3 regions of the Caballeronia sp. GAFFF2 genome follow, and region 2 is predicted to be linked to each of the others. Evidence: predicted binding sites of a transcription regulator. Region 2 holds the regulator's gene; each other region holds the start of a gene.
What was found. The regulator HrcA, encoded in region 2, represses chaperone genes, less so after heat shock. The targets are predictions, from matches to a motif close to TTAGCACTCNNNNNNNNNGAGTGCTAA.

Region 1 (9,867 bases), on a different contig from region 2:
CAGCCGCAAGCCCGGGATGAGCACGACGATCAGCGGCACCAGCACGACTAGCACGCGATCCGCGAGACTCGCCATCCAGAACGGCAGCGTCCGGTAGATAAAGCTCTTGCCCGACTTGTAATAGCGCTCGGCGTTGTCGCTGATGCGAAATTCGTGGACGAGCGGCGCGGGAAATTCGTTTGCGCGCTGCAGCAGGTTGGCGCGGCTGTGCACTTCGCGCGCCGCTTCGATCAAAAGATCCGAGAGCGCGGGATGCAGACTGTCGCGCGCCACCAGTTCGGCCGTCGGCGCGATGGTGTGGACGGCGCGCGGCGGCAGATTGCGGGCGAAATCGAATGCACCCATCGGCAGTTCGATTTCGGTGAGATAGGGGAAGCGGCGCGCGTAGGCATCGGCTTGAGTGAAGTCCATGAAACGGATGCCGGATGTGCGCAGGAGCTTGGCCATCGTCGGCGGTTGTGCGGAATCGCCGGTCAGGAACACGGCGTCGATCGTGCCGTCTTCGAGCGCGGCCGCGGCCTTGTCGCCGGCGAGCGGCAACAGTTCGGTATCGCCGCCCGGCTCGATGCCATTCGCCTTCAGAAGCGTGAGCGCAAGCGCGCGCGTGCCGCTGCCTTCCGCGCCGATGGCGAGCCGCTTGCCCTTCAGTTCGGACAAGCGCGTGACGGTCGCGCCGCGATAAAACACGGCGAGCGGCACATACGACACGCTGCCGAGCGATTCCAGGTTTGCGTGCTGATCGCTCGCCGCGTCCGGCGTCATGCCGCCTTGCACGAAACCGACATCCACGTCGGATTTCGGATCTTCGAGACGCGTGAGGTTGTCGAGCGAGCCTTGCGTTTCCAGCACGTTGAGCGTGACGCGGTTGCGCGCGAGGATTGCCTTGTACTTCTGCGCGCTGTTCCAGAACGAGCTGCCCTTGGGGCCTGCCGCTATCGTCAGCGTGCTTGGCGGCGCCGGCTGGATCAGCCGCACGGCAAGATAGAGCGCCGCGATACTGACGAGCAGAATCGGACCGAAGGTCAGCGCGAGATCGCGCCAGGAGATCGCGACGAAGCGCGCGACGATCCTCTGCGGCTTGCGTCCCGTGGCTTTGTGAGCGGGGTCTTCGGGTTGGTGTCCTGGAGGTTGAATCATCGCGGCGGCAAACTTGAATAAGCATGGAAGTTTCGAGGTTTCCGCGAGCTTACCTGAAGCCATCCGCATTCAAGATGCCGTTGAGTTGCGCCATGCCACGCGTGCGAGTCGTTAGCTCGGCGGCCGTGCAAACCACGAGTGTGACACGCGTGTGTGCACGCCGCAGCACTCGTGCCGCCGATGTTGCGCCACGCCGCATCCAGTTCCTTGCAACGTTAAATGTTTTGCGCTTAAGGCCGCGCTGGGCTAAATTGACGTTCGCCGCCAGTTGGCGGGAACCATGCGCGTCGTAGCCCGCTCATGCGCCGGACAGTTTCCCGGCATGTGGGTAAATTGGGCGAACGCCATGCTCTTCGGAGTGTCGCGCGACGGTTTCCTGTTCCGCATCCGCCATACGGCAGGCCACATATTCGAGCCGACGGGCACTTGCCCCAAGTAACCGGCCGTAGTCAGTTTGTTAATTTCGCCAGTCTCTCGCAGCACCGCATTGCAGCAGCAGGCCGCATCGAGCGTCTTGTCATCGAGCCATCCTCGGTGGAAGGCGCATTCGAGGCTGCGGCGTGTCCTTCGGGGCCGCCGCCGGGCTGTTGCACGAAAGCGGTTCGGTTTGTTTGATGTGCCAACGAGTGAAGTAGTAACTGTGCGAAGTCAATAAGCGAAACAAAAGGAGAAATCATGAAAGCTGTCGATCTGTTGAAGGCGCTGGGCGTGGTGGTGTGCGTGGCCGTGGCGTCGAGCGCTTATGCTCAAGCGAGCGATGCGGACGCCACGTCGGCCGCGCCGACCAAGGCTCAGAAATCGGCGACCAAGAAGACCGACCGCAAGCTCGGCTACGACGTGCGCCGTGCGTTGTCGAAGGCGCAAGGCTTCGACGTGTCCAACGTATTCGTCCGTGCGCGCTCCGGCGCTGTCGTGCTCTCGGGCACCGTGCCGGAAGGCGGCCAGATCGCCCAGGCAGAAGAAGTGGCCAAGGGCGTTCCGGGCGTGAAGTCGGTTTCCAACAAGATTTCGCTCGGCGTTCAGAACGGCGGAGGTTAAGCACGCCGTTTGCGTTGTTTCTGGCGGCGCGGTTTAGCGCTGTCATCGGCGGCGCTTCATGCGGGTCACTCGACGGGCTCCGGCATCACGCCGGGGCCCGTTGTCGTTCTGACATCCTCTGACTTCTCTTTGCTCTAAGGGAAGTTCAGCAATTACGCGATGGCTGTTTGCGCGTAATACTTGTTGTCGGCAAAGCCGTGCATGCGGCACGTGCAGAAGTCGATCAACAACAAGCGACCGGATGGCGGAGACACACAATGAAAAGATTCGCACGAGTCCACGGGTTGTCACGCGCGGCGACACTCGCCGTGCTGGCGGCATTTGCGGCGACCACGCTCGTCGCCTGTCACGGCGGCGATGACGACGGCCCGCAGTTCCCGTCCAACACCTTGCCGAGTTTCGTCTCGGGAACGGTGAAGACGCAAACTTACGACGGCAATACCGACGACCTGCTGACCGCCGGACTCGGCAAGACAGGACTTGCGTCGGCGACGCCGCCTTCAATCGCCAATGCGGCCGCGCCGACAGCGGCGGAACTGCGGCGGCTGGCTATCTATTCGAACTATCGTGCGCTCGTCGATATGTCGGCGAACGGCGGCTACGGGCGCTTCTGGGGACCGAATGTCGATCTGAACGGCGGCGACACGCTCGGCGAAGGCAAGATCGCGGGCAAGGAGTATCTGGCCTTCTCGGACGACGGTTCGGGCACGAAGAACGTCAGCCTGCTCGTGCAGATTCCGACGAGTTTCAATCCGGATCAGCCTTGCATCGTGACGGCGACATCGTCGGGATCGCGCGGCGTATATGGCGCGATTTCGGCAGCGGGCGAGTGGGGCTTGAAGCGCGGCTGCGCGGTTGCGTACACGGACAAAGGCAGCGGCAACGGCGCGCACGAGTTGTCGACTAATCTTGTCACGCTGATCGACGGCACGCTTTCGAATGCGACCTTTGCGGGCAATTCGGCAATCTTCAAGGCGAACCTGAGCCAATCGGCGCTTTCGGCTTACAACTCGGCGTATCCGAATCGCTACGCTTTCAAACACGCGCACTCGCAGCAGAATCCCGAAAAGGACTGGGGCAAGAATACGTTGCAGGCGATTCAGTTCGCGTACTGGGCGCTCAACGATACCTATGGCGTGGTCAACGGCTCGACGCATTCCGCGCGCTACTCGAAGGGCAGCATTACGACGATCGCGGCATCGGTGAGCAATGGCGGCGGCGCGGCGCTTGCAGCCGCCGAACAGGACACCGATGGCTGGATAAGCGCGGTCGTCGTCGGCGAACCGCAGATCAACATGAATCTGCCGGCGCAGGTTGCGGTGCGCGAAGGCGGCCAGGCAGTCGGTTCGTTCGGGCGTCCGCTTGCCGATTACATGACCTACGCGAACCTGCTTCAGCCGTGCGCGGCGCTAGCGACGGCGGCGGTCGGCGCGCCGTATCTAACGGCACTGCCGCTCGCGACCACCGTGGCGATTCGCACCGCACGCTGCACGACGCTCGCGGCGAGCGGCGCGATTGCCGGCGGCGATACGCTCTCGCAAGCCAACGACGCGCTCGCGAAGCTGCATCAGGCGGGCTACGAAGCCGACTCCGACACGTTACATGCGCCGATGTGGGACTCGCAGGCCGTGCCTGCCGTCGCCGTGACTTACGCCGATGCCTACATGCTGGCGAGCGTCGCCGACAACCTGTGCAACTTCAGCTTCGGCACGACTAACGCGCTGACCGGCGCGGCGGGCGTGAACCCGCTCGTTTCGCCGATGCCCACGGTCTTCGGCAACGGCAATGGCGTGCCGCCGACCAACGGCATCAACCTCGTTTATAACGCGGGGACGTCGGGCGCGGCGGATCATCGGCTTGCGACGCCCGATGCGAGCTTCGCGGGCGCGGCCTGCCTGCGCGCGCTTTGGGCGAACGGCAATCCGACGATGACGGCGAGCGTGAACGCGATTCGCGTCAACGCGAATCTGCGTGGCAAGCCGGCGATCATCGTGCAGGGAAGGTCGGATGCGCTCGTGCCGATCAACCATGCCTCGCGGCCGTATCTCGGCGCGAACAAGGTGGTGGAAGGCAACAATAGCCAGCTCTCACTGTACGAAATCACGAACGGTCAGCACTTCGATGCGTTCCTGAGCGTGGCTGGCTTCGATACGCGCTTCTTGCCCGTGCACTACTACAACCTTCAGGCGCTCAATTTGATGTGGGCTCACCTGAAGAACAACGCGCCGTTGCCGCCGTCGCAAGTCGTGCATACGGTGGCGCGCGGCGGCACGCCGGGCGCGGCGCCTCAATTGACGGTGGCGAATCTCCCGGCGATCGCGGCGAGCCCCGGCGCGAATGCGATTTCGGTGAATGGCGGCGTGGTGAATGTGCCGAATTGAGGGGTGATGGGAGGGGCGTGCGGATTGGCATCGCTGTCGGCGGCAGGCGAAGCTTCAGCTTTAGGCGGCGCGTGATGAGCGCGCTGCATCGATGCGTTCGGGTGGGCTAGCTGCGCGATGAGCGGGGCGTCACAGGTCACGCGGGTACATTTTGCGAACGGCGACGGGTGCTGAATGAGGTTCGCGGTGAGCTGATCACGCAGCTGCAGCCGCCGTTGCCCGCGTGCTTGATGCTTGCATCGACGAAGCGTTTCCCGGAACGACGCGTGCGCTCGATCTCACTGAACCGGCGCCGATGCCGCGACGCCCTCGGACGCGGCGTGTTTCGCGTCGGATGACTGGATGGCCGTCGCCGCCGCAGCGGGCGCCTGTACGACGATCGGCGTTGGCGTGAGATCCGGTGAACTCACGATCAGCGACGGAGCGAGCGGCTTGCTCTTGACCTCATCCGATGCGATGGGCGAACTGCGCGGCACCGTGCTCAGATAGTGCCCCATCAGCCCGAAGAATCGGTCATAGAACTTGCCGGCGGGCACGGTTTCGCTGGAAATCTTGACCATTGCATCGCTGTTCGAACGGATCGGCAGCGAAAGCGAGCCCAAGACGCTCAAGCCCACGCTTGCGGAGGTATCGCTCTTCTTGAGCGCATAGCCGTCCTGCACCGCGTTCACATAAGCGATGCTCGTATTAGTCGTGTTTTCGCCGGGCGTGCAGACCACATGGAATGAGACGACCACGTGCGTTTCGGTGGACGGCTGGAAGTTCTTGGTGGCGTCGACGGTATCGGCTTGCGCCATCGTCGTGAGAAAGCCTTGCGAGAGCAGCGCGCGGCGGGCCGCCTCGCAGGTTTCGTTCACGGTGGCGTCGAAGTTGCGCGCGAACGGGCTCGCACCGGAGTCGAAGAGTTCCTGCTGATAGCTTGGCGTGGTCGCCGCGCGTCCGCCACAGGCGGCAAGGGCGAGAAATCCGAGGGAGAGAAAGGCAAGGCGCAGCGACGACGACATAGGCATGAGAGGCAACGAAGACGAAATTTGTGATGCAACAAACACAAATTGTAGTGCCCTCCGACTGCGCGAGAAAAAAACGTAGTCCAAAAACATCGTCGAATCCGTGGCTTACAGAAACTTTTCCTTCGGGATGCGCAAAAAGCAAAAGCCCGGCGTGCGTGCCGGGCTTCGTTACGCGAATCGACGATTACGGGCGATTGAAGTCGACCGGATTCGGGTCAATAGCCGCGCGGCGGGCAGCACCCGAAGCGGCAGCGCCTTCGCCGACACCGCCAAACGACGATGCCGCCGTGCCTTGTTGCGCGTTCAGGCGTGCTTGCGCGGCCTGAATGTTGGCGGGGTATTGGGTTTGATCGCTGGCCGGGTTGTAGCCTGCGCGTTCCAGTTGAACCAGTTGAGCCTTCACTTCAGCCCGCGTCACCGGCGCGTTTTCTTGCGCTTGGGCGAAATCGGGGACTGCAAGGACGGCAGCAACGGCGATTGCGGGGATGATCGACTTGAACATGATGAACCTCCTAGGTACTGATCTCGGGAACGTTGCGAGTGGAGAGTTTGTCTCTTCACTGCTTCGTCGTTGAAATGCAGTCTAGGCCTCGCCGACCCTGGTAGAAACCCTAATTAAGCGAAATCAGAATTGACGGATTGACATTAATCCAGCTAATCGACCTTACGAAATCCATAAATTTCCCCGTGTTTAGACAAAAGTACGCGAAATAGGGAATGCCCGTCTGTCCCCGTCCTTGAAATTGTCAAACTCGGTCCATATAATTAGCACTCACTGCACGAGAGTGCTAACAAATTGCCGCTCGGGCAGCTTTGCTTACCGGGCGGGTTTCCCCCGCGTTTTCAGTCTCAATCAAGAGAGGAGTGTGTATGAATCTTCGTCCTTTGCACGATCGCGTCATCGTTAAACGTCTGGATCAGGAAACCAAGACTGCCTCGGGCCTCATCATCCCCGAAGCTGCAGCCGAAAAGCCGGATCAAGGCGAAATCCTGGCCGTCGGCCCGGGTAAGCGCGATGACAAGGGTGTGCAGAACGCCCTCGACGTGAAGGTGGGCGACCGCGTGTTGTTCGGCAAGTACGCCGGCCAGACCGTCAAGGTCGACGGGCAAGAACTGCTCGTGATGCGCGAAGAAGACATCATGGCCGTTCTGGTCAAGTAAGCACCTTCCTGCACTTCGGCTTCGCCGCAGAGCCGCTCCATTGGAGCCTGCCGCCCGAAGCCTCCAAACTGAATCGACTCAAGGAGTTTGAATATGGCAGCTAAAGAAGTCACTTTTGGCGATACCGCACGCGCCAAGATGGTCGAAGGCGTGAACATTCTGGCCAACGCGGTCAAGGTCACGCTGGGTCCGAAGGGCCGCAATGTCGTGCTCGAGCGCAGCTTCGGCGGCCCGACGGTCACCAAGGACGGTGTCTCGGTCGCGAAGGAAATCGAACTGAAGGACAAGCTCCAGAACATGGGCGCGCAAATGGTCAAGGAAGTGGCTTCCCGGACCAGCGACAACGCCGGTGATGGCACCACGACCGCTACGGTTCTGGCGCAATCCATCGTTCGCGAAGGCATGAAGTACGTTGCATCGGGCATGAACCCGATGGACCTGAAGCGCGGTATCGACAAGGCAGTGGCTGCAGCTATCGAAGAACTGCGCAAGATCAGCAAGCCCTGCACGACGAACAAGGAAATCGCTCAAGTCGGCGCGATTTCGGCGAACAGCGACACGTCCATCGGCGACCGTATCGCTGAAGCAATGGACAAGGTCGGTAAGGAAGGCGTGATCACGGTTGAAGACGGCAAGTCGCTGGAAGACGAGCTGGACGTCGTGGAAGGCATGCAGTTCGACCGCGGCTACCTGTCGCCGTACTTCATCAACAACCCGGACAAGCAAGTCGCCCTGCTCGAAAACCCGTTCGTGCTGCTGCACGACAAGAAGGTTTCGAACATCCGCGATCTGCTGCCGGTACTGGAACAAGTCGCGAAGGCTGGCCGTCCGCTGCTGATCATCGCTGAAGACGTAGAAGGCGAAGCGCTGGCTACGCTGGTCGTGAACAACATCCGCGGCATTCTGAAGACCGTTGCCGTCAAGGCTCCGGGCTTTGGCGACCGTCGCAAGGCCATGCTGGAAGACATCGCTATCCTGACCGGTGGTCAAGTGATCGCGGAAGAAACCGGCCTGACGCTCGAAAAGGCTACGCTGGCTGAACTGGGTCAAGCGAAGCGCATCGAAGTGGGCAAGGAAAACACGACGATCATCGACGGCGCTGGCGAAGCAGCAAGCATCGAAGCGCGCGTGAAGCAAGTGCGCACGCAGATCGAGGAAGCAACGTCGGATTACGACCGTGAAAAGCTGCAAGAGCGCGTGGCCAAGCTGGCTGGCGGCGTGGCAGTGATCAAGGTCGGCGCTGCGACCGAAGTCGAAATGAAGGAAAAGAAGGCACGTGTCGAAGACGCACTGCACGCAACCCGTGCGGCTGTGGAAGAAGGCATCGTGGCCGGCGGCGGCGTCGCGCTGATCCGCGCTCGCAAGGCTGTCGAAGGCGTGAAGGGCCTGAACTCGGACCAGGACGCGGGCATCCGCATCGTTCTGCGTGCGATGGAAGAGCCGCTGCGCCAGATCGTCACGAACGGCGGCGAAGAAGCTTCCGTCGTGGTGGCGGCTGTTGCTGCGGGCACGGGCAACTACGGCTACAACGCGGCAACGGGCGAGTACGGTGACCTGGTGGAAGCCGGTGTCGTCGACCCGACCAAGGTGACGCGCACGGCATTGCAAAACGCGGCATCGGTGGCAGGCCTGCTGCTGACGACCGACGCAGCCGTCGCGGAACTGCCGAAGGAAGACTCGGCCATGCCTGGTGGCATGCCCGGCGGCATGGGCGGCATGGGCATGGACATGTAATTCGGTTTCGACCGGTTACTTGCTTCATCCTCAGGGCGTGGGTTTCGAAAGAAGCTCACGCCGCAAAGAAAAACCCGCAGCAATGCGGGTTTTTTTTCGTCCGTGGCAAACGCGGACCGTTACTTGTTCATCTGATCGCGCAAGTTCTGCGCGGCGGCCTTGTAGTCGTAGGTCGGATAAAACTCCGTCGTATAGCCGCCCCACGCGGTGGTTTCGATCGCGCGATTCACTTCGCGCAGGCGATCGGCCGGCACGCGCAAGGTCACGACCTGACCGACGCCCATCATCACGTACCACGACACCACTTCGATTCCCGGCGGCGGAAACGTCTTGAAGAAGCCTTGCTCCTTCAACTGCTCGTTGATCTTCGGAAGCGGTTTGCTTTGATCGTGCTTGAGGAAGATGGTCAGCAGGAAGGTGCCGTCGCCAGCCGGTGTGGCGGGCGGCGCCGTGCTTTGCTGCGCGTTTGCGGGCAGGGCGATGTGAATCAGCGAGGCGAACATCGTGGCTTGAAAAAGGCGTGCAATTCGTCTTGCTGATCGATGCATCGGGAATGCTCCTCGTGAACGAATCGGTTTAACGATGGTGGGTGCGCAGACGCTCGATCATATGCAGCGCGTTGGGTTGCGCATTGCCTTCGGCGGTGTTGTCGAAGATGCACCAGACCTCGGGCGTTTTCTTCGCGCGCGTGTGCAGCGTGCGCGCGAGGTCGTCGAGATAGGTGTAGTTGTAGGAAGACTTGTAGAGCTCGGGCGAGCCATGCAGCCGCACATACACGAGCGAAGTGTCCGCACGATGCTTGATCTCGCACTCGTCGGGGATCGGGTCCGCATCGACATAAGCCATGTGATGCGCCTTCAGGAGCGCGGCCGTGTAGGTGGTGAACCAGGACGGATGCCGCGCCTCGATTGCAATCGGCAACTTAGTGCGCTCACGCAACGCCTTGATGAAGGCTTCGGCCGTGGCCTGATCGAAGGGCAGACTGGGCGGCAGTTGCACGAGCCAGCAACCGAGCTTGTCGCCGAGTTGCCCCGCGCTTTGCAAGAATTCGTCAAGGAGCGCCTCGGTGCCGACGAGCCGCGCGTCGTGCGTAATGGACTTGGGCAATTTCACCGAGAAGCGAAACGACTCGGGCACGCTCTGCGCCCAGTTCGCGTAAGTCGATTCGCGATGCGGTTTGTAGAAGCTCGAATTGATCTCGACGCAAGTCAGCACGTGTGCATAGCGTTCGAGATGCGTGCCTTCATGCGGAAAGCTCGACGACACGGCGCTCGACAAACCCCAACCCGCGCAGCCGATACGGATCGCGCCTTGCGGGCCGGGCTTGTGCAGATGGGGCAGTCGGTACGGCATGCGTTCTCCCGGCGACTCGATTGGTCAGTGTTTTGGGCTAATGGCGTACTTCC
Region 2 (9,867 bases):
ATCAGCGCGGACGAAGCGGAAACGATTGGCGCGGTGTACCGGCACTACCGCAAGCTGCAGCACACGCTGCGGCTCGATGGAATGGAGAAGGCGCGCGTCGCGCCGGATGCGGTAAAGGGCGAAAGGGAAGCGGTGACGGCGTTGTGGAGACGCGTGTTCTCGATTGCCGAGTGAGGTGGAAGGCGGCGCAGCGTTTTTGCGCCGCCTCGTTCGCCCGCGCCTCAAGCCGCGAGCATCTCCTTTGCATGCTTGCGTGTCGTCGCCGTGATTTCGATTCCTCCAAGCATCCGCGCCACTTCTTCGATGCGTTTCGACTTGTCGAGCGGCGTCACCGTGCTGACCGTGCCGCCGGCATCGTCGGAAGTTTTCGCCACCTGGAAATGCTGATCGCCGCGCGCCGCGACTTGCGGCAAGTGCGTGACGCACAGCACTTGCCGGTCGCGTCCGAGTTGATGCAAGAGCCGTCCGACCACTTCCGCCACGCCGCCGCCAATGCCCGTATCCACTTCGTCGAAGATCAGCGTGGGCGTCGGGCTCGCGGTGCTCGCGATCACGGCGAGCGCGAGGCTGATGCGCGCGAGTTCGCCTCCCGATGCGACCTTCGCGAGCGGCCGTAACGCGACGCCAGCGTGGCCCGCCACGCGAAACTCGATCTGTTCCAGCCCGTTTGCGCCGCCTTCCGCAAGCGGCACGAGCGCGACTTCGAAGCTGCCGCCCGCCATCGACAATTCCTGCATGCCTTCGGTGACTGCCTTCGACAAAGTCTTGGCCGCTTTCGCGCGCGCCTTCGACAGCGCTTTTGCATCCGCGAGATAAGCGTCGTTCGCTTTCTCGGCGACGGCGTTGAGCGCGTCCAGGTCCGCGGCGGCATCGAGTTCGGCTAGCTGGCTGCGGCGCGCTTCATGTTCCTCGGGCAGCGCTTCGGGCTGAAGGCGGAACTTGCGCGCCGTCGAGTGAAGCTGATCCATGCGACGCTCGACCTGCGCGAGCCGGTCAGGATCGAGTTCGAGGCGCTGCGCGTAGTGCGAAAGTGAGTACGACGCTTCCTGCAACTGAATCTCGGCGGGTTCGAGCGAGGCGAGCACGTCGCTCAACGCGGGATCGATATCGGCCAGATCGCGCAGCTTCGTGATGATGGCTGCGAGTTGGGAAATCATGGCTTCGTCGGATTCGGACAATGCGGACAGCGCGCTTTGCACGCCGTCGATGAGACTTGCCGAGTGCGAGAGCCGATGATGCTCCGCGCTCACTTCCTCCCATTCGCCCGGCTGCGGCGCGAGCTTATCGAACTCGCTCAACTGCCATGCGAGACGCTCGCGTTCCAGTTGCAGTTCGCGGTCGCGGCTTTGCGCGGCTTCTACGGCCTGCTGGGCCTCGCGATACGCACGCCACGCGCGATTCACGGTGCTCGCTGTGTCGACGAGACCGGCGTGCGTGTCGAACAGTTCGCGTTGCGCGTCGGGGCGCATCAGCAATTGATGCGCGTGCTGGCCGTGGATGTCGACGAGCATTTCGCCCACTTCGCGCAGTTGCGTGAGCGTGGCCGGCGTGCCGTTGATGAACGCGCGCGAGCGGCCGCCGGAATCGATCACGCGGCGCAGCATGACGGTGTCGCTGTCTTGCGAGAGCGCGTGCTCGTCCAGCCAGCGCGCCACTTGCGCGTGCGTGGTGAATTCAGCGGTAATGTCGGCGCGCGCTTCGCCCGTGCGCACGACGCTCGCGTCGGCGCGGGCGCCGAGCGTGAGCGCAAGGGCGTCGATCAGGATGGATTTGCCTGCGCCGGTTTCACCCGAAAAAACCGTGAAGCCGGAGTCGAACTCGATATCCAGCGCGGCAACGATGACGAAGTCCCGAATGGAGAGATGACGGAGCATGGACGCTTGGAAAGGGCGTGGTGAGCGCTTCAGAGGGCGGAGTCTTGCGAGGGATGCTCGTTCCAGTGCAGCTTTTTGCGCAACGTGGCGTACGTGCTGTAGCCGACCGGATGCAGCACCGGCACCGTGTGCCGTGAGCGCCGCACTTCGATGGCGTCGTTCAGCTCGACGGCCGTGAACGACTGCATGTCGAAGTTCACGTTGACATCGCGCCCGCCGATGAACTGAATGGTCACCTTGGAGTCGTCGGGCAGCACGATCGGACGGTTCGAGAGCGAATGCGGCGCAATCGGCACGAGCACGAAGCCCTGCAACTGCGGATGAAGAATCGGCCCCGCCGACGAAAGCGCGTAGGCGGTCGAGCCGGTGGGCGTCGCGACGATCAGACCATCCGAGCGCTGGTTGTACATGAAGTGGCCATCCACCGACACGCGCAGTTCCGCCATGCCTGAAAAGCCGCTGCGATTGACCACCACATCGTTGAAGGCGAGCGCGTGATAAATGGGCTTGTCGTTGCGCACGATACGCGCTTCGAGCAGGCTGCGTTCCTCGCGCTCGAACTGTCCGGCGAGCATCTGAGGCACGATCTCGCGCATCTCGGTGAGCGGGATGTCCGTGATGAAGCCGAGCCGCCCGTGATTCACGCCGATGAGCGGCGTCTTGTACGGCGCAAGCTGGCGGCCCACGCCGAGCATGGTGCCGTCGCCGCCCAGCACGACCGCCACGTCTGCGCGCGCGCCGATTTCGGCGACCGAGAGCGCCGGGTAATCGGTCACGCCGACATCCTTCGCGGTGCCGGCCTCGAACACGACCTCGAAACCCTGCTTCGAGATCAGCTCCGCGAGCAGGCGCAGCGGCGTCTCGATGCCGGGCGTATTGGTGCGCCCAATGAGCGCGACAGTCTTGAATTGGCCAATTTCCATGCCGGCATTACACCATAGGTGGAAGGCGAAAAGAACCGTGCGCGAAGGGTGGCTGCGACGCCACCCGATCACGCCGGGGCACGCCCGTTGTTTATCGCTAGAATGGAGCGGACATTGAATCGCTCGACAAGCGATTCATCGCGGCGGGTACGTTCGCCGCGCCACGACACGTTAGGCTAAAATTTCCCCATGCTAGACCCACGTGCACAAACCCTCCTCAAAACGCTGATCGAGCGCTACATCGCCGAAGGTCAGCCGGTCGGTTCGCGCACGTTATCACGGCATTCCGGCCTGGAGCTGAGTCCCGCGACCATTCGCAACGTGATGTCGGACCTGGAAGACCTCGGTCTCGTCGTCAGCCCGCACACGTCGGCGGGACGCATTCCCACGCCGCGCGGCTATCGGCTCTTCGTCGACACCATGCTCACCGTGGAAGCGCCGCAAGACGAAGCCATGACCACCGCCGTCAAGACGCGCCTGCAAGGCGAGGAGCCGCAGAAGATCGTCGCGGCGGCGGCGAGCGTGCTGTCGAGTCTCTCGTCGTTCGCGGGCGTGATCCTCACGCCGCGCCGCAGTCACATGTTCAAGCAGATCGAATTCATGCGGCTGTCGGACAAGCGCATTCTGCTTATCATCGTGACGCCCGAAGGCGACGTGCAGAACCGCATGATGGCGACGCAGCGCGACTATTCGCCGTCGCAGCTCACGGAAGCCTCCAACTACATCAACGCGCATTTCGCGGGCCTGTCCTTCGACGAAGTGCGTCTGCGGCTGCGTCAGGAAATCGACGAATTGCGCGGCGACATGACCGCGCTCATGCAGGCGGCCGTGGTCGCGAGCACCGCCGAAACCGATCCGGGCGAGACCGTGCTGATTTCCGGCGAGCGCAATCTGCTCGAAGTGGCGGACCTTTCGTCCGACATGGCGCGGCTGCGCAAGCTGTTCGATTTGTTCGACCAAAAGACGAGCCTCCTGCAATTGCTGGATGTTTCGAGTCACGCGCAGGGCGTGCAGATTTTCATCGGCGGGGAATCTAATCTGGTGCCGATCGAGGAAATGAGCGTCGTGACCGCGCCGTATGAAGTCAACGGCAAGATCGTCGGCACGCTCGGCGTGATTGGACCCACGCGCATGGCCTACAACCGCGTGATTCCCATCGTCGATATCACCGCACGCCTGTTGTCCATGTCGCTCAGTTCTCAATAGCTTTTCCTTCAGCCCATCATGCCGGCCCGCGCGCCGCGCCGCCACTAGGCCGTTCGGCCAATGATGCGGCGTGAAACGCGCCGCTATAATGGGTTTCACCTTTCGACCACTTCCGGCCGCCTTGCCCTATGCGTTTCGATCTCGAGTTGCCTTCGCAGCCTAGCGCTTCGCATCGTGTCGCGGTGCTGCTGATCAATCTCGGCACGCCGGACGCGCCCACGCCGCGTGCCGTGCGCAAGTATCTGGCGCAGTTCCTCTCCGATCCGCGCGTGGTCGAGATTCCCTCCTTGCTCTGGCAGATCATTCTGCGGTTGATCATCCTGCCGTTTCGCGGGCGCGCGTCGGCAAAGAAATATGCGCAGGTCTGGATGGCGGAAGGCTCGCCCTTGCGTGTCTATACGGAGAAGCAGGTCGAGGGCTTGCGGCGCCTCTTTGCGGCAAACGACTATCACGTGCTCGTCGACTACGCGATGCGCTACGGCACGCCGGGCATCGGCGTCATGCTCAATCAGCTCAAGCTCGAAGGCGCCGAGCGCATTCTCCTGGTGCCGATGTATCCGCAGTACTCGTCTTCGACCACCGCGACCGCTTTCGACGACGCCTTTACCGCGCTCAAGCGCGTGCGCAATCAGCCCGAGATTCGCACCATTCGTCATTACGCGGATCATCCGGCGTATATCTCCGCGCTTGCAGAGCAGGTGCGCGATTACTGGCGTCATCACGGCGTGCCGGATTTTGCCGCCGGCGACAAGCTCGTGCTGAGTTTTCACGGCGTCCCCAAGCGAACCATGGATCTCGGCGATCCGTATCACGACCAGTGTCAGTTGACGGGCTCGCTGCTCGCCTCCGCGTTGGGGCTCACGCCGGTGGAATGCCGCGTCACGTTCCAGTCGCGCTTCGGCCGCGCGGAATGGCTGCAGCCATACACCGCGCCGACGCTCGCGGAACTCGGCGCGGCGGGTGTTGCGCGCGTGGACGTTTTTTGTCCGGGCTTCACGGCGGATTGTCTTGAGACGATCGAGGAAATCGGCATCGAGGTGCGCGACGAATTTCTGCACGCAGGCGGCAAGCAGTTTCACCGCATTCCTTGCCTGAATGCATCGCCGGCGTGGATCAAGGCGCTGGGAGAAATCGCGGCGCAGAATCTGCAAGGCTGGCCGGTGCAGGCCGTGCAGCCATTGACGGTTGCCGCCTGAACGAACGGTTATTCATGAACTACACGATTTCGACGGAACCGGGCGCGCGTCTGCGCATCGACAAATGGCTTTGGGCAGCGCGCTTCTTCAAGACGCGTTCGCTCGCGAGCGACGCGGTGGAAAAAGGCCGCGTGAAGATCGGCGGGGCGAACGTGAAGCCGTCGAAGGACGTGCGCGTCGGCGATCTCGTCGAGATCGATATCGAGCGGATCGTCTGGCAAGTGGAAGTAAAGGGCGTGTGCGACGTGCGCGGACCGGCAAGCGTGGCCCAGACGCTTTACGCGGAAACGGAAGAGGGCCGAGTGAAGCGGTTAGCCGAAGCCGAGCGGCGCAAGACGTTTCGCGAGCCGGCTGCCGGAATTCAGGGCAGGCCGACGAAGCGCGACCGGCGCATTATCGACAAACTGGCAGGTTCGGATTGAAGTAGTTTTCGATGGTCGCATGAACGCCGCCGTACTCGGTGTTACGGGCGGTGACAGCGCCGGACATACATATGGTGGTCGTTCCCGCAACCAGTACCAGAGCGACCACCGCGATAGCAAAGGTCAGTTTCATGGTACCCCCGGTGAGCGGGATAACCGGTTGCGAAAACCGGAAGGAAACGGGCAAGGGCTTGAGCGGTTACTGCATTCGTAGGATTAGGGTTAACGTGTTCCTGCGACGCATGTTCGAAGTGTAGGCGAACAACGCAATCGCCTCAATCTGATTTTTGCGTACTGCGACGAAACGCCCATTACGAAGTGTTTCCCGCAGTCAAATGTGGCGAATTTGCACTTAACGCGTCACGCAGCCGACATGCGTGGCCCGCCGTTGTCCGATGTTTGAAGCGCACGCGAAAAAAGCTAAATTTCGTCCGAAAAATCGCTTCTGGAGCCTTGAAAATCCCTCGGATGCCCCAAATTCCGCCGCTAGTGCGAAAAAGCCTGGCCTGGTTCTCGGCGGTAAGAGGACTCCCGGCCGATCGCATCCATTTCACTCACAGCAATACATTCAGCGACATGGAAAACACGCAAGAGAATCCAGCGAGCCAGAACCCCACGCCCGCAGACGAAACCGCGCGCCAGGCCGCCGACCCGACCCAAGCCGGCGCAACCGGAGCGCCGACGGGCGCCGATGCGCCGCAAGTCGCGCCGGACGCGAACGAAGCCGCGCTGGCCGAAGCGCAGGCGAAGATCGCCGCGCTCCAGGAAGAGTTCCTGCGCGCCAAGGCGGAAACGGAAAACGTGCGTCGCCGCGGTCAGGACGATGTGCAGAAGGCGCACAAGTTCGCCATCGAAAGCTTTGCCGAACATCTGCTGCCGGTACTCGACAGTCTCGAAGCCGCGCTTGCCGATCAATCGTCCGATCTCGTCAAGGTGCGGGAAGGCGTCGAACTCACGCTGCGTCAACTGACCGCCGCGCTGGAAAAGGGGCGCGTCACCGCGCTGAATCCGGTGGGCGAGAAGTTCGACCCGCATCGTCACCAGGCTATTTCCATGGTGCCGGCCGAGCAGGAAGCGAATACCGTCGTGTCCGTGCTGCAAAAGGGCTACGTGATTTCGGATCGCGTGCTGCGTCCGGCTCTCGTCACCGTCGCCGCACCGAAGTAACGCGCCGCGAGAACGCCATGGCCGCCTCGGAGAATCGCGTTCCCGTCGATGCCACCGCGTTTTCGGTCTTCGCCATGCAGGAGCTCGACGCGCCCGGTTTCGACGCCGCGCTGGCTTCGGCGGGAGATGATCTGGCCGTCGTGTTCTTCTGGGGCGTCGACTGCTTCAACTGCGAAATCGCCAAAAAAGCGATGCTCGCGAAGCCCGATGAAATTCGCGCGCTCGGACTGAAGTGGTTTCACAGCAATGTCTACGAGCATCGGGAACTGGGACGGCGCTTTTTGCTGCATGGCGTGCCGACGTGGTTTTTCTTTCATCGCGGCAAGCGTCTCGGGCGCGCCACCGGCTGGCATGGTCTCGCGCAATTCGAAGCGGCGGTCGCGGCGGCGCGGGAAAAGATCCGCGGCAAGGCTTCCGAGTGAAAAAAGATATAGACCGCATCGCTTTCAGGGTCTTGAAAACGAAATCCGCGTTCTTATCTTGCGTACAGGTATGAATATTTGGGCGTTCGGCCCGGTAAATCGGCCGCACAAGCCGGCGTTTTCCGGCCGCAGCGCTAAAGCGATCAAAGCAAGGAGAGTATAAAAAATGGGCAAAATCATTGGTATCGACCTCGGCACCACGAACTCGTGCGTGGCGCTGATGGAAGGCAATCAGGTCAAGGTCATCGAGAACTCGGAAGGCGCGCGCACCACGCCGTCGATCATCGCGTATGTCGACGACAACGAAATCCTGGTTGGCGCACCTGCCAAGCGTCAGTCGGTTACGAATCCGCGCAACACGCTTTATGCAGTGAAGCGCCTGATCGGCCGCCGCTTCGACGAGAAGGAAGTGCAGAAGGACATCAGCCTGATGCCCTACAAGATCGTCAAGCACGACAACGGCGACGCATGGGTCGAAGCGCACGGCAAGAGCCTCGCGCCGTCGCAGATTTCCGCTGAAGTGCTGCGCAAGATGAAGAAGACCGCTGAGGACTACCTCGGCGAGCCGGTCACGGAAGCCGTCATCACGGTCCCGGCGTACTTCAACGACAGCCAGCGTCAGGCAACGAAGGACGCAGGCCGCATTGCCGGTCTGGAAGTGAAGCGCATCATCAACGAACCGACGGCAGCCGCGCTCGCCTTCGGTCTCGACAAGGCCGAAAAGGGCGACCGCAAGATCGCCGTGTTCGACTTGGGCGGCGGCACGTTCGACATCTCGATCATCGAAATCGCGGACGTGGACGGCGAAATGCAGTTCGAAGTGCTCTCGACCAACGGCGACACGTTCCTCGGCGGTGAAGACTTCGACCAGCGCATCATCGATTACATCATCGGCGAGTTCAAGAAGGAACAAGGCGTCGATCTGTCGAAAGACGTGCTCGCGCTGCAACGCCTGAAGGAAGCGGCTGAAAAGGCGAAGATCGAACTGTCGTCGACGGCTCAGACCGACATCAACCTGCCGTACATCACGGCTGACGCGTCGGGCCCGAAGCACTTGAACCTCAAGTTCACCCGCGCCAAGCTCGAAGCGCTCGTCGAAGAGCTGATCGAGCGCACGATCGAACCGTGCCGCACCGCCATCAAGGATGCGGGTGTGAAGGTCGGCGATATCGACGACGTGATCCTCGTCGGCGGCATGACGCGTATGCCGAAGGTGCAGGAGAAGGTGAAGGAATTCTTCGGCAAGGAACCGCGCCGTGACGTGAACCCGGACGAAGCCGTGGCCGTTGGCGCCGCGATTCAAGGTCAGGTTCTGTCGGGCGACCGCAAGGACGTGCTCCTGCTCGACGTGACGCCTTTGTCGCTCGGCATCGAGACGCTCGGCGGCGTGATGACGAAGATGATCAACAAGAACACGACCATCCCGACGAAGCACGCGCAAGTGTATTCGACGGCGGACGACAACCAGGGCGCCGTGACCATCAAGGTGTTCCAGGGTGAGCGCGAGATGGCCGCGGGCAACAAGCTGCTCGGCGAGTTCAACCTCGAAGGCATTCCGCCTTCGCCGCGTGGCGTGCCGCAGATCGAAGTGACTTTCGACATCGACGCGAACGGCATTCTGCACGTCGGCGCGAAGGACAAGGCAACGGGCAAGGAAAACAAGATCACCATCAAGGCGAACTCGGGTCTGACGGACGCGGAAATCGACAAGATGGTGAAGGACGCCGAAGCCAACGCCGAGGAAGATCATAAGCTGCGTGAACTGGCCGATGCCCGCAACCAGGGCGACGCGCTGGTCCACAGCACGAAGAAGGCGGTTGCCGAGTACGGCGACAAGGTCGAAGCCGGCGAGAAGGAAAAGATCGAAGCTGCGTTGAAGGAACTCGAAGACGCGCTGAAGGACAACGCGAGCGACAAGGCGACCATCGAAGCGAAGGTCGAAGCACTGGCGGCGGCATCGCAGAAGCTCGGCGAAAAGATGTACGCCGACATGCAGGCGCAGCAAGGCGCGGCGGGCGCGGCGGCAGGTGCGGCCGGTGCGGCGGGCGCGGGTGCATCGGCGGAAGCGGGTGCGAGCCAGCAGCACGATGACGTGGTCGACGCCGACTTCAAGGAAGTGAAGAAGGACTAAGCCGGAGGGCGCGTGAGTGGCGACATTCATGCGCCCTTGGTCGTTTCGCGGCGCGTATGCGTCACGCGAAGACCGGCATCGGGACGCGTCTAGCGTCTGACGTGGAACGCGCCTGGCGAGCCTGACGGCTCTCCGGGCACGTTGTTTTTAGAGGCGTCTTGCTTCGAGCCGAGTTTGGGGCGAGGCGTCAGAGGTTTCAAGCGCGGGTCGAATGGCCCGGAGCATCTCAGAGGAACCGTCGGGTTAGAAGCGCGGCGGAATCGAACCGACATGGCGAAACGGGATTACTACGACATTCTGGGCGTCGCGAAAAACGCGAGCGACGAAGAGATCAAGAAGGCGTATCGCAAGCTCGCGATGAAGTATCACCCTGACCGCAACCCGGACAACAAGAAGGCCGAGGAGAATTTCAAGGAGGCGAAGGAAGCCTACGAAATGCTCTCCGACCAGCAGAAGCGCGCGGCCTACGATCAATACGGCCACGCTGGCGTCGATCCGAACATGGGCGGCGCGGGCGCGCAGGGCT
Region 3 (9,867 bases), on a different contig from region 2:
GCGGGCGGCTTCATGACGGGCTTCTTCCCGATCATGATGTTCGGCCTTCCGGCCGCGTGTCTGGCGATGTTCCACGAAGCGCCGAAAGAGCGCCGCGCGGTCGTCGGCGGCCTGCTGTTCTCGATGGCGCTCACCGCGTTCCTGACGGGCGTGACCGAGCCGATCGAATACAGCTTCATGTTCCTGGCTCCGGTGCTTTACGCGATCCATGCGGTACTTACCGGCGTGTCGCTCGCGATCTGCTCGGCGCTCGGCATTCATCTGGGCTTCACGTTCTCGGCGGGTGCGATCGACTACGTGCTGAACTACGGTCTGTCGCAACGCGGCTGGATGGCGATTCCGCTCGGGCTCGTCTACGGCGTGATCTATTACGGCCTGTTCCGCTTCTTCATCCGCAAGTTCAATATGGCGACGCCGGGCCGCGAGCCGGCCACGACCGATGCCGAAACGTCCGCCACGCCGGTTGCAGGCGGCTACGGCACGCCGCTGCCGGGTGCAGCGAACACGCGCGCCGCGAAGTACATTGCGGCGCTGGGCGGCGCGTCGAACCTGACGCTCGTCGATGCCTGCACGACGCGTCTGCGTTTGTCGGTGGCGGATACGGAGAAGGTGTCGGAAGCGCAGTTGAAGAGCATCGGCGCGCGTGGCGTGCTCAAGCGGGGCGCGACGAACGTGCAGGTGATCATCGGACCGGAGGCGGACATCATCGCCGATGAAATTCGCGGTGAACTCGAACATTCGTCGACGCGCGGAGCGACGCCGGCTTCGTCCGCTCCGGCGGCTGCTTCGGTGGCTTCTGCGAACGTTGGCGCCTTCGATCAGACTGCCGGCCCGCTCGATCCCGATCCGCTGCGCTGGCTGGCGGTGTTCGGCGGCGCGACCAATGTCGTCACGCTCGATGCCGTCGCGCAAACGCGACTGCGCGTGGTCGTGCGCGATCCTTCGGCGGTGGATCGTCAGCGCCTGTCGACGCTGGATGTCGCGTGGGTGTCGGCGGATACGTTCCACATTGTCGTGGGCGCGGCCGCGCAGCGTTACGCGGCACAACTCGCGACGCGCGTGCCGGGAAGTGGCGGCGGGGCATCGCCGTTGCCGGCTTGATGCGAGATTCGGTCTGGTTTGATGAACGGCGCTTTCGGGCGCCGTTTTTTTATGCCTGGCAAGTTTTGCGTGACAGGCGGAGTTCTTTGTTCGGGAGATTGAGCGGCTGAGTCACCGAGAGCCAAGAACCACGAAGCACGAAGCACGAAGCACGAAGCACGAAGCACGAAGCACGAAGCACGAAGCACGAAGCACGAAGCACGAAGCACGAAGCCAAGAAGCCAAGAAGCCAAGAGGCCAAGAGGCCAAGAAGCCAACGCCCAAGCCGATTCACTTGTACTTCAAGTCCTGCCGCACAGCCCTTTGCGCCGATGCCAACAAGCGTCATGGACAGAAAAAAACGCCAAGCACTACATTGCTCCGCGCGCCGCCATCGATAGACGAAAACAAAAACCCGCTGTCCTTTCGGAACAGCGGGCTTCGAACTTACTTCAGCACCGAACTACGGTCATCGAGCTACCGCGATATCACGCGTACTCGGCCAGCGCGGAACGCATCTTCTTCATCGCGCTCGCTTCGATCTGACGGATACGCTCAGCCGATACGCCGAATTCGTCCGCCAATTCGTGAAGCGTCATCCCGCCCGAGCCGTCGTCCTGCACTTCGAGCCAGCGCGCTTCGACGATACGGCGGCTACGCGCATCCAGCGATTCCAGCGCGGAAGCCAGACCGTCGCTTTGCAACTTGTCGAACTGACGCGCGGCGATGACATTCGTCGGCTCGCTATGCGAGTCAGCCAGATAGGCGATCGGCGCATAGGCCTCCTCGCCATCTTCGACTTGGCCTTCGAGCGCGATATCTCCGCCCGACAGACGCGTTTCCATCTCGGCGACTTCCTCGCGCTTCACGTTCAACTGGCTTGCCAGACCTTCGATTTCCTCCGGTGTGAACGCCGAAGTGCCGGTCTTGTGGCTGCGCAGGTTGAAGAACAGCTTGCGTTGCGCCTTGGTCGTCGCGACCTTCACCATGCGCCAGTTGCGCAGGATGTACTCGTGAATCTCCGCCTTGATCCAGTGCATGGCGTACGACACGAGGCGTACGTTTTGTTCGGGATCGAAGCGCTTGACGGCCTTCATCAGACCGATATTGCCTTCTTGGATCAGGTCCGCGTGCGGCAGACCATAACCCAGGTAATTCCGGGCGATGGACACGACAAGGCGCAGGTGCGAAAGCACCAGTTGCCGCGCCGCATTCAGGTTGCCCTGTTCGCGAAACTCGGTGGCGTACTGACGCTCCTCTGCTTGCGAAAGCATTGGAATGCGGTTCACCGCTTGTATGTATGAATCGATGTTGCCGATCTGGCCGGTCAACATGGACGATTGTGCGTACGTCAGCGCGCCTGCCGAAGTTGCCTTGGCAGGTGCCGAGCTAAGAACATTCGGAAGGGTCATCGCATTGGACACGCTCATAAGCTCCTTATCAACAAATGCCTGTTGCCGCAAAGGCGCGGCAAGTCAGACATGATATTAGCACTCCGCTTCAACGAGTGCTAAGTGTTAGAGGGGAAACGAATGTGAGAGTTCCCACAAAGCTATCAACTTTGTGGATTCATAGCCGAGCACTGTATTCGAATCGTACCATTATTACCGATTCGTCACGTGCGATAGAATTAGTTACCTTACTTTGACGTAAGGAAGACAGGATATTCAAGCAAATAGGCTAATGGCAATCATTCGTGCAATTATGAGACGATGAATCTACAATGCGCGAAGCCCGCTTGGCGGCTCGACTCGTCAATCCCACAGATGGGGTGTCCATGCAGAAAAATAAAGGCCCTTGGCGTCATCTGTTGTCCCATGGCGCAATTGCCCTGTTGCTAGGAGTCACGTCGGCGGCAGCGCATGCCGACCGCTTTGGTTTGCAAATCGCGGGCGGCGTGGCCGATCGCGACATCAAAAAGGCGGATCTCGGCTTCGTATGGGACCCGAATCTGACCTGGTGGGAAATCGGCGGCTTCCACTTCACCTTGCTCGGCGAAGGTCACGTCGCCTACTGGCACTCGCAGGAAAGCAACGCAGTGCACCCGAACATCTGGGAATTCGGTGTGACGCCGGTTCTGCGCTTCGTGAAGAGTTCGGGATATATCCGGCCGTTTATTGAAGCGGGCGTCGGCGTGCGGCTTCTGTCGCATACGCGAATCACGACGGATTTCACGGTGTCGTCCGCGTTCCAGTTCGCGGATATGGTCGGCGTCGGTGCGATCTTCGGCGAGAAGCAGAACTATCAGGCGGGCTTCCGGTTTCAGCATCTGTCGAACGCCAGTATCAAAGAGCCGAATCCTGGTATAAATTTCAGCCAGCTATATCTGCAATACAACTTCTGACGGGGCGCCGGCGCATCGGTTTCTCGACACAAGGGGAACCGACAGATGCCGGCAAAATCCATGGAGGCCATTCGAGGCCTCCAGCGCGATCGCTTCCGGGCGATGGTCGACAGCGACGGCCCGGCTCTGGATGCGCTTCTGGCCGAGAACGTCAGCTACGTTCACACGAACGGCAAGCGCGAGACGAAGCGCCAGTTCATCGACGCGATCACCGCTGGTCGACGCCGCTATCGGCAGATCGAGATCCAGTCGCAGGACGTGATCGTCGCCGGCAAGGACACGTGCCTGGTCTCGGGACGGGCGCTGATCGAGATGGAATCGAAAAACGGCGCGCTGCTGTTTCCCATTGCCTACACCGCGGTTCACGTTCAGACCGACGGACAATGGCTGCTGCTAGCCTTGCAGGCGACGCGCGTGGCGCTGGAGTAGCCGCCGCGCGCGACGTCGAGGCATCAAGCCTCGACCGCTTCGTCCTGCCGCTCTGCCTGACGGCCCAATGGTTTCGACCGATTCACCGCACTGACGACCGCATCCACGACAGCCAACGCCGGATTCGCGTGCACCGCGACGCCAAAGCGCAACGGCTCGTCGCCGACGCGGCAGCCTACGAAGACGGCCGTATCGCCGCTCGCCGTTACCGCCGTTTCGAACCAGCTCACGTTTGCCGATACATCGAAACACGCCGCCACGGCTTGCGCGTAGACATCGCCGCTCGTCGCGCCTGATGCCGGCGGCAACGCGACGTTGCGCCCGAACACGGAGAGCGTCGCCGCATCGACGCGCGCGACCACGCCGCCCGCGTCGAAATATTCCTGCTTGAAGAGTGTGCAGATTGCGTCACCGGTGACTTCCTCGCCTGAGGTGTCCGCGAGTCTTTGCACGGCGTGGCTGAACTCGATCTGCACGCGGCGCGGCGGCGTGAAGCCGAGCCCGCGTTCGAGCAGATAAGTCGCGCCACCCTTGCCGGACTGGCTGTTCACGCGGATCACGGCGTCGTAGCTGCGGCCGAGATCGGCGGGATCGACCGGCAAATACGGCACTTCCCAGACCGTGCCCGGCTGACGCTGCGCAAAACCCTTGCGGATGGCGTCCTGATGCGAGCCCGAAAACGCCGTAAAAACGAGATCGCCCGCATACGGATGACGCGGATGCACCGGCAACTGATTGCAGCGCTCGACGACGCGACGCACCGAGTCGATATCGGAGAAATCGAGGCCCGGATCGACGCCCTGCGTGTAGAGATTGAGCGCAAGCGTGACGAGATCGACGTTGCCCGTGCGCTCGCCGTTGCCGAAAAGACAACCTTCGACGCGTTCCGCGCCCGCGAGCACCGCGAGCTCCGCGGCCGCGACCGCCGTCCCGCGATCGTTATGCGGATGCACCGAAAGCACGATGCTGTCGCGATAACCGAGATTGCGGTCCATCCATTCGACCTGATCGGCGAATACGTTCGGCGTCGCGGCTTCCACCGTGGCCGGCAAATTGACGATCATCTTGTGATCGGGCGTCGGACGCCACATTTGCGCGACGGCGTCGCAGACTTCACGCGCGAACGGCAACTCCGTCATGCTGAAGGTCTCGGGCGAGTACTGGTAGGTCCAGCGCGTCTGCGGCCGTGCATCGGCGCATTCCTTGATGATGCGCGTGCCTTCCACCGCCAGCGCCTTAACTTCTTCCTGCGACTGATTGAACACGATGCGCCGGAACGATGGCGCGATCGCGTTGTACAAGTGCACGATCACCTTGCTCGCGCCCTCCGCTGCCTCGAACGTGCGCTCGATCAATTCGCGGCGCGATTGCACCAGCACTTCGATCGTCACGTCGTCCGGGATGCGCTTCTCGTCGATCAGCTTGCGCACGAAATCGAAATCCGTCTGCGATGCCGACGGAAACCCCACCTCGATTTCCTTGAAGCCCGTTGCCACCAGCATCTCGAAGAATTCGAGCTTTGCGGCGATGCTCATCGGCTCGATGAGCGACTGGTTGCCGTCGCGCAGATCGGTGCTCATCCAGATGGGCGCTTTTTCGATCGTGCGGTTCGGCCAGCGGCGGCCATTCAGGCGGACTTGCGGAAACGGGCGGTATTTCTCGGCGGGGTTCGGCATCATGATCGTCGATCTCTCTTCGGACAGTTTGCGTAGCGTCTGCAAGAGATGCCTTCACCGGCGGCTGGCCGGCAATGGCGCGATGCACGTGAGACAGCGCCTGGCGAGCGTACACGTTGCGTCCCGGCGATGGTGACGCCTGCGACCAACGTGAACGTGCGCGAAGCAGCGTGCATTTGACCCTCGCGTTTTCAGTTCGCAGGATGAGCGAGCCGAAAAGCTGACGACTACAAGTGGTAAGGAAGGAACTACGAGAACTACTGGCAGGACCGCGCGCCTTGACGACGCGAGGCGCTACGCCTGGCGATTTACGCTAGACGTAGCGATAGGGGCCGCGCTAGGCGGCCCGAAATAATTCGGAGGGAGGAAGACTGGGTGAGACGCATATTTGCACTCTAAACCACTGCTTAAGATCGTGTCAAATACGTGCTGAATCTTTTTGCAATCGGCACAAGCCGAATCCGGGGCACTCAGACCGGCTTTCGAACGATCCCGGCGATGACTTCCACCTGACGCGCGATGGCGGGCGGCACGGGCACGTCGCCGCGCATCACGCTTTCGATCCAGCGCGCGGTGATCGCGGCATCGAGCGACTCGGGCAAATCGATGGGCGGCGCATCCGGTTGCGAATGTTCGGGCGAAATCAGCGTTTCCGCGTGGCCGTCGTGGAACCAGTCGACCTGGACTTGCCGGCGCGTGTCTGCCACCGCTTCGCCTTCCGTGCCGCGCGCGAGCAGCGCACCACCGGCAGCGGCGTCCGGATGCTCGGTGAAAAGCCCGGTCAGGCTTTCGCGATATTCCGGATGCGTGTAGTTCACGAGCCGCAAGCCCGGATCGGCGAACGGCTGAAGAATCTTCACGAGCGTATGCGTCGAATTGCGCACGCCCATCACGCGGCGCAGTTTCAAAAGCCGCGCGAGCTTCGGCGCGAGCGAGGCGATCGGCGCGAACGCGAGCCGGCGGGACGCGAGACTATCCTCGATTTCGTCGCGGGAAGCTGCGTGCGGAATGCCGAGTTCGCCGAAAATCGCGGCGCTCGTCACGCGGCCGGGATCGTCGACGACACCGTGCACCAGCACCGGCACGCCTTCGCGCGCGAGCAAAAGCGACAGGAGCGGCGTGAGATTGGGCTGCTTGCGCGCGCCGTTGTAGCTTGGAATCGACACGGGCCGCGCATGCTCGCGGCCTTCCTGCACGTGCAGCGGCTCGAACGAGCGATGCGCGGCGGCAAGCATAGCGGCGAGTTCGGCCGATGTCTCGCCCTTCACGCGATAAGCGAGCAGCACGGCGCCGAGTTCGATATCGGACACGCGGCCGTCGAGCATGGCTTCGTAGAGCGCGTAGGTGTCGTCGCGGGACAATGCGCGCGCGCCGTTCGGCCCGCGGCCGATTTCCTTGATGTAGCGTGCGCAGGCAAAGTGGTTGGCGGGGGTTTCTGTCTCTGTCATTGGCGGCTTGCGCGGGCCGCAGGCTCGATGTTCAAGTTCGTGAGCGATGCGGCACGCGAGTTCGAAGGAGCGGGATAGACCTTCAGTATCGCATTTAAGCGATGCTGGCAAGTTGCCAACGCCGAATCCGTTCGCGCCGGTAAGCCCGCTGTCGGCTCGGCGAAAGCACGCGAATGCCCGCGAAAGCCCGCCAGGCAAGCGCCGCCACGATTCGGCCTCGCGCGTTACACTCGCTCTCTCGCCCCGCGTTCCCACCGAACGAGGCGGCAACCCAGAAAACAGCAAAAGGAGAGCGGAATGAGTTACGTGTTTCCTCCGGCGCCCGCAGCGGCGGTGCCAGTCGACGGTTCGAGCGAGCAATTCCCGGTGCGCCGCATTTACTGCGTCGGCCGCAATTACGAAGCGCACGCGCGTGAAATGGGCCACGATCCCGACCGCGAACCGCCGTTCTTCTTCAGCAAGCCTGCCGATGCCGTGCTGTATGTCGCGCCGGGAGCCACGGGCGAGTTTCCGTATCCGTCGCAGACGAAAAACCTGCACTTCGAGATGGAACTCGTCGCCGCTATCGGCAAGCAGGGCAAGGACATTCCCGCCGACGAGGCGCTCGATTACGTCTACGGTTACGCGCTCGGCCTCGACATGACGCGTCGCGACTTGCAAGCCGAAGCGAAGAAAATGGGTCGCCCGTGGGATACCGCGAAGGGTTTCGACCGCTCCGCGCCCATCGGTCCGATTCATCCGGTATCGAAAGTCGGGCATCTGGAAAAAAGCGCGATCTGGCTGACCGTCAACGGCGAGGAAAAGCAGCGCTCCGACATCTCGCAGCTGATCTGGTCGGTCGGCGAGACGGTGGCTTACCTTTCCACGCTTTTCGAACTCTTCCCTGGCGATCTCATTTTCACCGGCACGCCCGAAGGCGTCGGCGCGGTGGTGAAGGGCGATCTGCTCAAGGGCGGCGTGGAAGGTATCGGCGATTTCTCCGTGCGCGTGGTTTGAGGCTCGCCCGTGAAGCTCTATAGCTACTTTCGCAGCTCGGCGGCGTATCGGGTGCGTATCGCGTTGAATCTGAAGGGGCTCGGCTACGAGTACGAGGGCGTTCATCTGCTGCGCGAAGGCGGTCAGCAACTGAAGCCCGAATACCGCGCGCTCAATCCGGACGGCATCGTGCCGACGCTCGTCGATGGCGCTGACGTGCTCACGCAGTCGCTCGCGATCATCGAGTATCTGGAGGAGACGCATCCGCAGCCGCCGCTGTTGCCCGAGCGCCCGGTGGATCGCGCGTTCGTGCGTTCGGTCGCGCTGCAGGTCGCGTGCGAGATTCATCCGCTCGACAATCTGCGCGTGCTCAAATACCTCAAGCACGAAGTGAAGACGCCTGATGACGTGAAGGACGCCTGGTACCGGCACTGGGTGGAGGCGGGGTTCGAATCGCTTGAGAAGCGGCTGGCGCGCGACGAGCGCGTCGGCGCGCTCACTTTCGGCGATACCCCGACCGTCGCCGATTTGTGCATCGTGCCGCAGGTGTTCAATGCGCGACGCTTCGGTATCGATCTGAATGCGTATCCGACGATCACGCGCATTGCCGATTACGCCGGCCAGATCGACGCGTTCGCGCGCGCCGCGCCTGGCCAGCAACCGGACGCCGAATGACGGCAGTGATTCCGGCGGGTGCGCTGTCGAGTTATCTGTCGGGCGCGGGTTTGGGCGCGAGTCTGATCGTCGCGATCGGCGCGCAGAACGCGTTCGTGTTGCGGCAGGGTCTGAAACGCCAGCACGTGGGGATCGTCGTGGCGATCTGCGCGGCTATCGACGTCATGTTGATCGGGCTTGGCATTGGCGGAATGGGCGCGCTGATCGAGCGTGCACCGGTTCTACTCGACGTGATCCGCTGGGCGGGCGCGGCTTTCGTCTTTCTCTACGGCGTGCGGGCGTTTCTCGCGGCGTGGCGCGGGCCGGGACATTTGAATGCCTCGGAGCGCGATTCGCAGACGGCGGCTGGCGCGGCGGCAACGGTTTTTGCGTTGTCACTGCTCAATCCGCATGTTTATCTGGATACCGTGGTGCTGCTGGGCGGAATCGGGGCGCGCTATGCGTGGCCGGGAAACGCGTGGTTCGCGGCGGGCGCGATGTGTTCGTCGGTCGTCTGGTTCACGGCGCTGGGGTACGGCGCGCGGTTGCTAAAACCGTGGTTCGAGAAAGACGTGTCGTGGCGCGTGCTGGATGTGATCGTCGGCTGCGTGATGTGGTGGATTGCGGGGACGTTGGTGGTGGCGCGGTGAAGAGTCCAGCGCGCCATGAAGCAAGCCGACGCTAGAAGCGGCGTCCTTTGTCTATCCATTCCTGTGTCTTGATCATCGGGAGACGATATCTTGCACAGTTGAACGCTTCGAGGTGCTCGAGTTCTGTCCTGAGCATTCCGTTGAAAGCGGCCATATCGGTTTCGGATAAGCCTGCGCCTTCGACTGCCTGATTCAAGGTAGAACCGAAAAACACGATCTGTCGAATCGCTTCACCAAGCTGCTCACGATAGCGGGCTCTCAACGGGTCTGGGCCGCCCATGGACTCGACGATGACCTGATATTTATCGATCGAGCGGCGGTAGGTCCACTCGAACAAATCGATTGCCAAAGTGACGTCGAGTCGCTCGTAGACGCCTATCATCGCCAGCGCGTAATCGCTTTGCTCGACGTCGAGGAAGGACAGGGGTGCGCAATTCGACAACATGAGCGGCATGTTTGCGCTCAGGCGACTAGTGCGCTTGTTCCCGTCGACGAAAGGCTGCAGATACGCGAGATTCACCCAAACGAAAAACGCTGCTTCCACAGGATTATGGATTCGAGTCGCTTTATCGATGATTTGCAAAAGCATCTCTTCGAGCAGCTTCGGCACC

Region 1: the regulator HrcA is predicted to act here: its motif matches at 6,332-6,358, upstream of NCT04_RS11490 (co-chaperone GroES).
Region 3: the regulator HrcA is predicted to act here: its motif matches at 2,568-2,594, upstream of rpoH (RNA polymerase sigma factor RpoH).

Annotation. Positions count from the first base shown of each region.
Region 1 is NZ_JALQDA010000015.1:189,561-199,427, reverse strand. Features, by position in the region: gene NCT04_RS11515 (TAXI family TRAP transporter solute-binding subunit) at 1-1,137, opposite strand, end outside; gene NCT04_RS11510 (BON domain-containing protein) at 1,813-2,175, shown strand; gene NCT04_RS11505 (D-(-)-3-hydroxybutyrate oligomer hydrolase) at 2,433-4,556, shown strand; gene NCT04_RS11500 (DUF2242 domain-containing protein) at 4,835-5,566, opposite strand; gene NCT04_RS11495 (DUF4148 domain-containing protein) at 5,751-6,068, opposite strand; gene NCT04_RS11490 (co-chaperone GroES) at 6,437-6,727, shown strand; gene groL (chaperonin GroEL) at 6,821-8,461, shown strand; gene NCT04_RS11480 (hypothetical protein) at 8,581-8,964, opposite strand; gene NCT04_RS11475 (DUF72 domain-containing protein) at 9,038-9,814, opposite strand; gene NCT04_RS11470 (hydroxymethylpyrimidine/phosphomethylpyrimidine kinase) at 9,852-9,867, opposite strand, start outside.
Region 2 is NZ_JALQDA010000005.1:46,765-56,631, forward strand. Features, by position in the region: gene glnE (bifunctional [glutamate--ammonia ligase]-adenylyl-L-tyrosine phosphorylase/[glutamate--ammonia-ligase] adenylyltransferase) at 1-174, shown strand, start outside; gene recN (DNA repair protein RecN) at 222-1,874, opposite strand; gene NCT04_RS02220 (NAD kinase) at 1,904-2,797, opposite strand; gene hrcA (heat-inducible transcriptional repressor HrcA) at 2,987-4,003, shown strand; gene hemH (ferrochelatase) at 4,132-5,199, shown strand; gene NCT04_RS02235 (RNA-binding S4 domain-containing protein) at 5,214-5,621, shown strand; gene grpE (nucleotide exchange factor GrpE) at 6,198-6,788, shown strand; gene NCT04_RS02245 (thioredoxin family protein) at 6,806-7,210, shown strand; gene dnaK (molecular chaperone DnaK) at 7,377-9,341, shown strand; gene dnaJ (molecular chaperone DnaJ) at 9,612-9,867, shown strand, end outside.
Region 3 is NZ_JALQDA010000003.1:201,772-211,638, forward strand. Features, by position in the region: gene nagE (N-acetylglucosamine-specific PTS transporter subunit IIBC) at 1-1,101, shown strand, start outside; gene rpoH (RNA polymerase sigma factor RpoH) at 1,569-2,504, opposite strand; gene NCT04_RS01470 (acyloxyacyl hydrolase) at 2,858-3,424, shown strand; gene NCT04_RS01475 (nuclear transport factor 2 family protein) at 3,470-3,853, shown strand; gene leuA (2-isopropylmalate synthase) at 3,877-5,532, opposite strand; gene ybiB (DNA-binding protein YbiB) at 6,000-6,977, opposite strand; gene NCT04_RS01490 (fumarylacetoacetate hydrolase family protein) at 7,275-7,973, shown strand; gene maiA (maleylacetoacetate isomerase) at 7,983-8,627, shown strand; gene NCT04_RS01500 (LysE/ArgO family amino acid transporter) at 8,624-9,256, shown strand; gene NCT04_RS01505 (Fic family protein) at 9,288-9,867, opposite strand, start outside.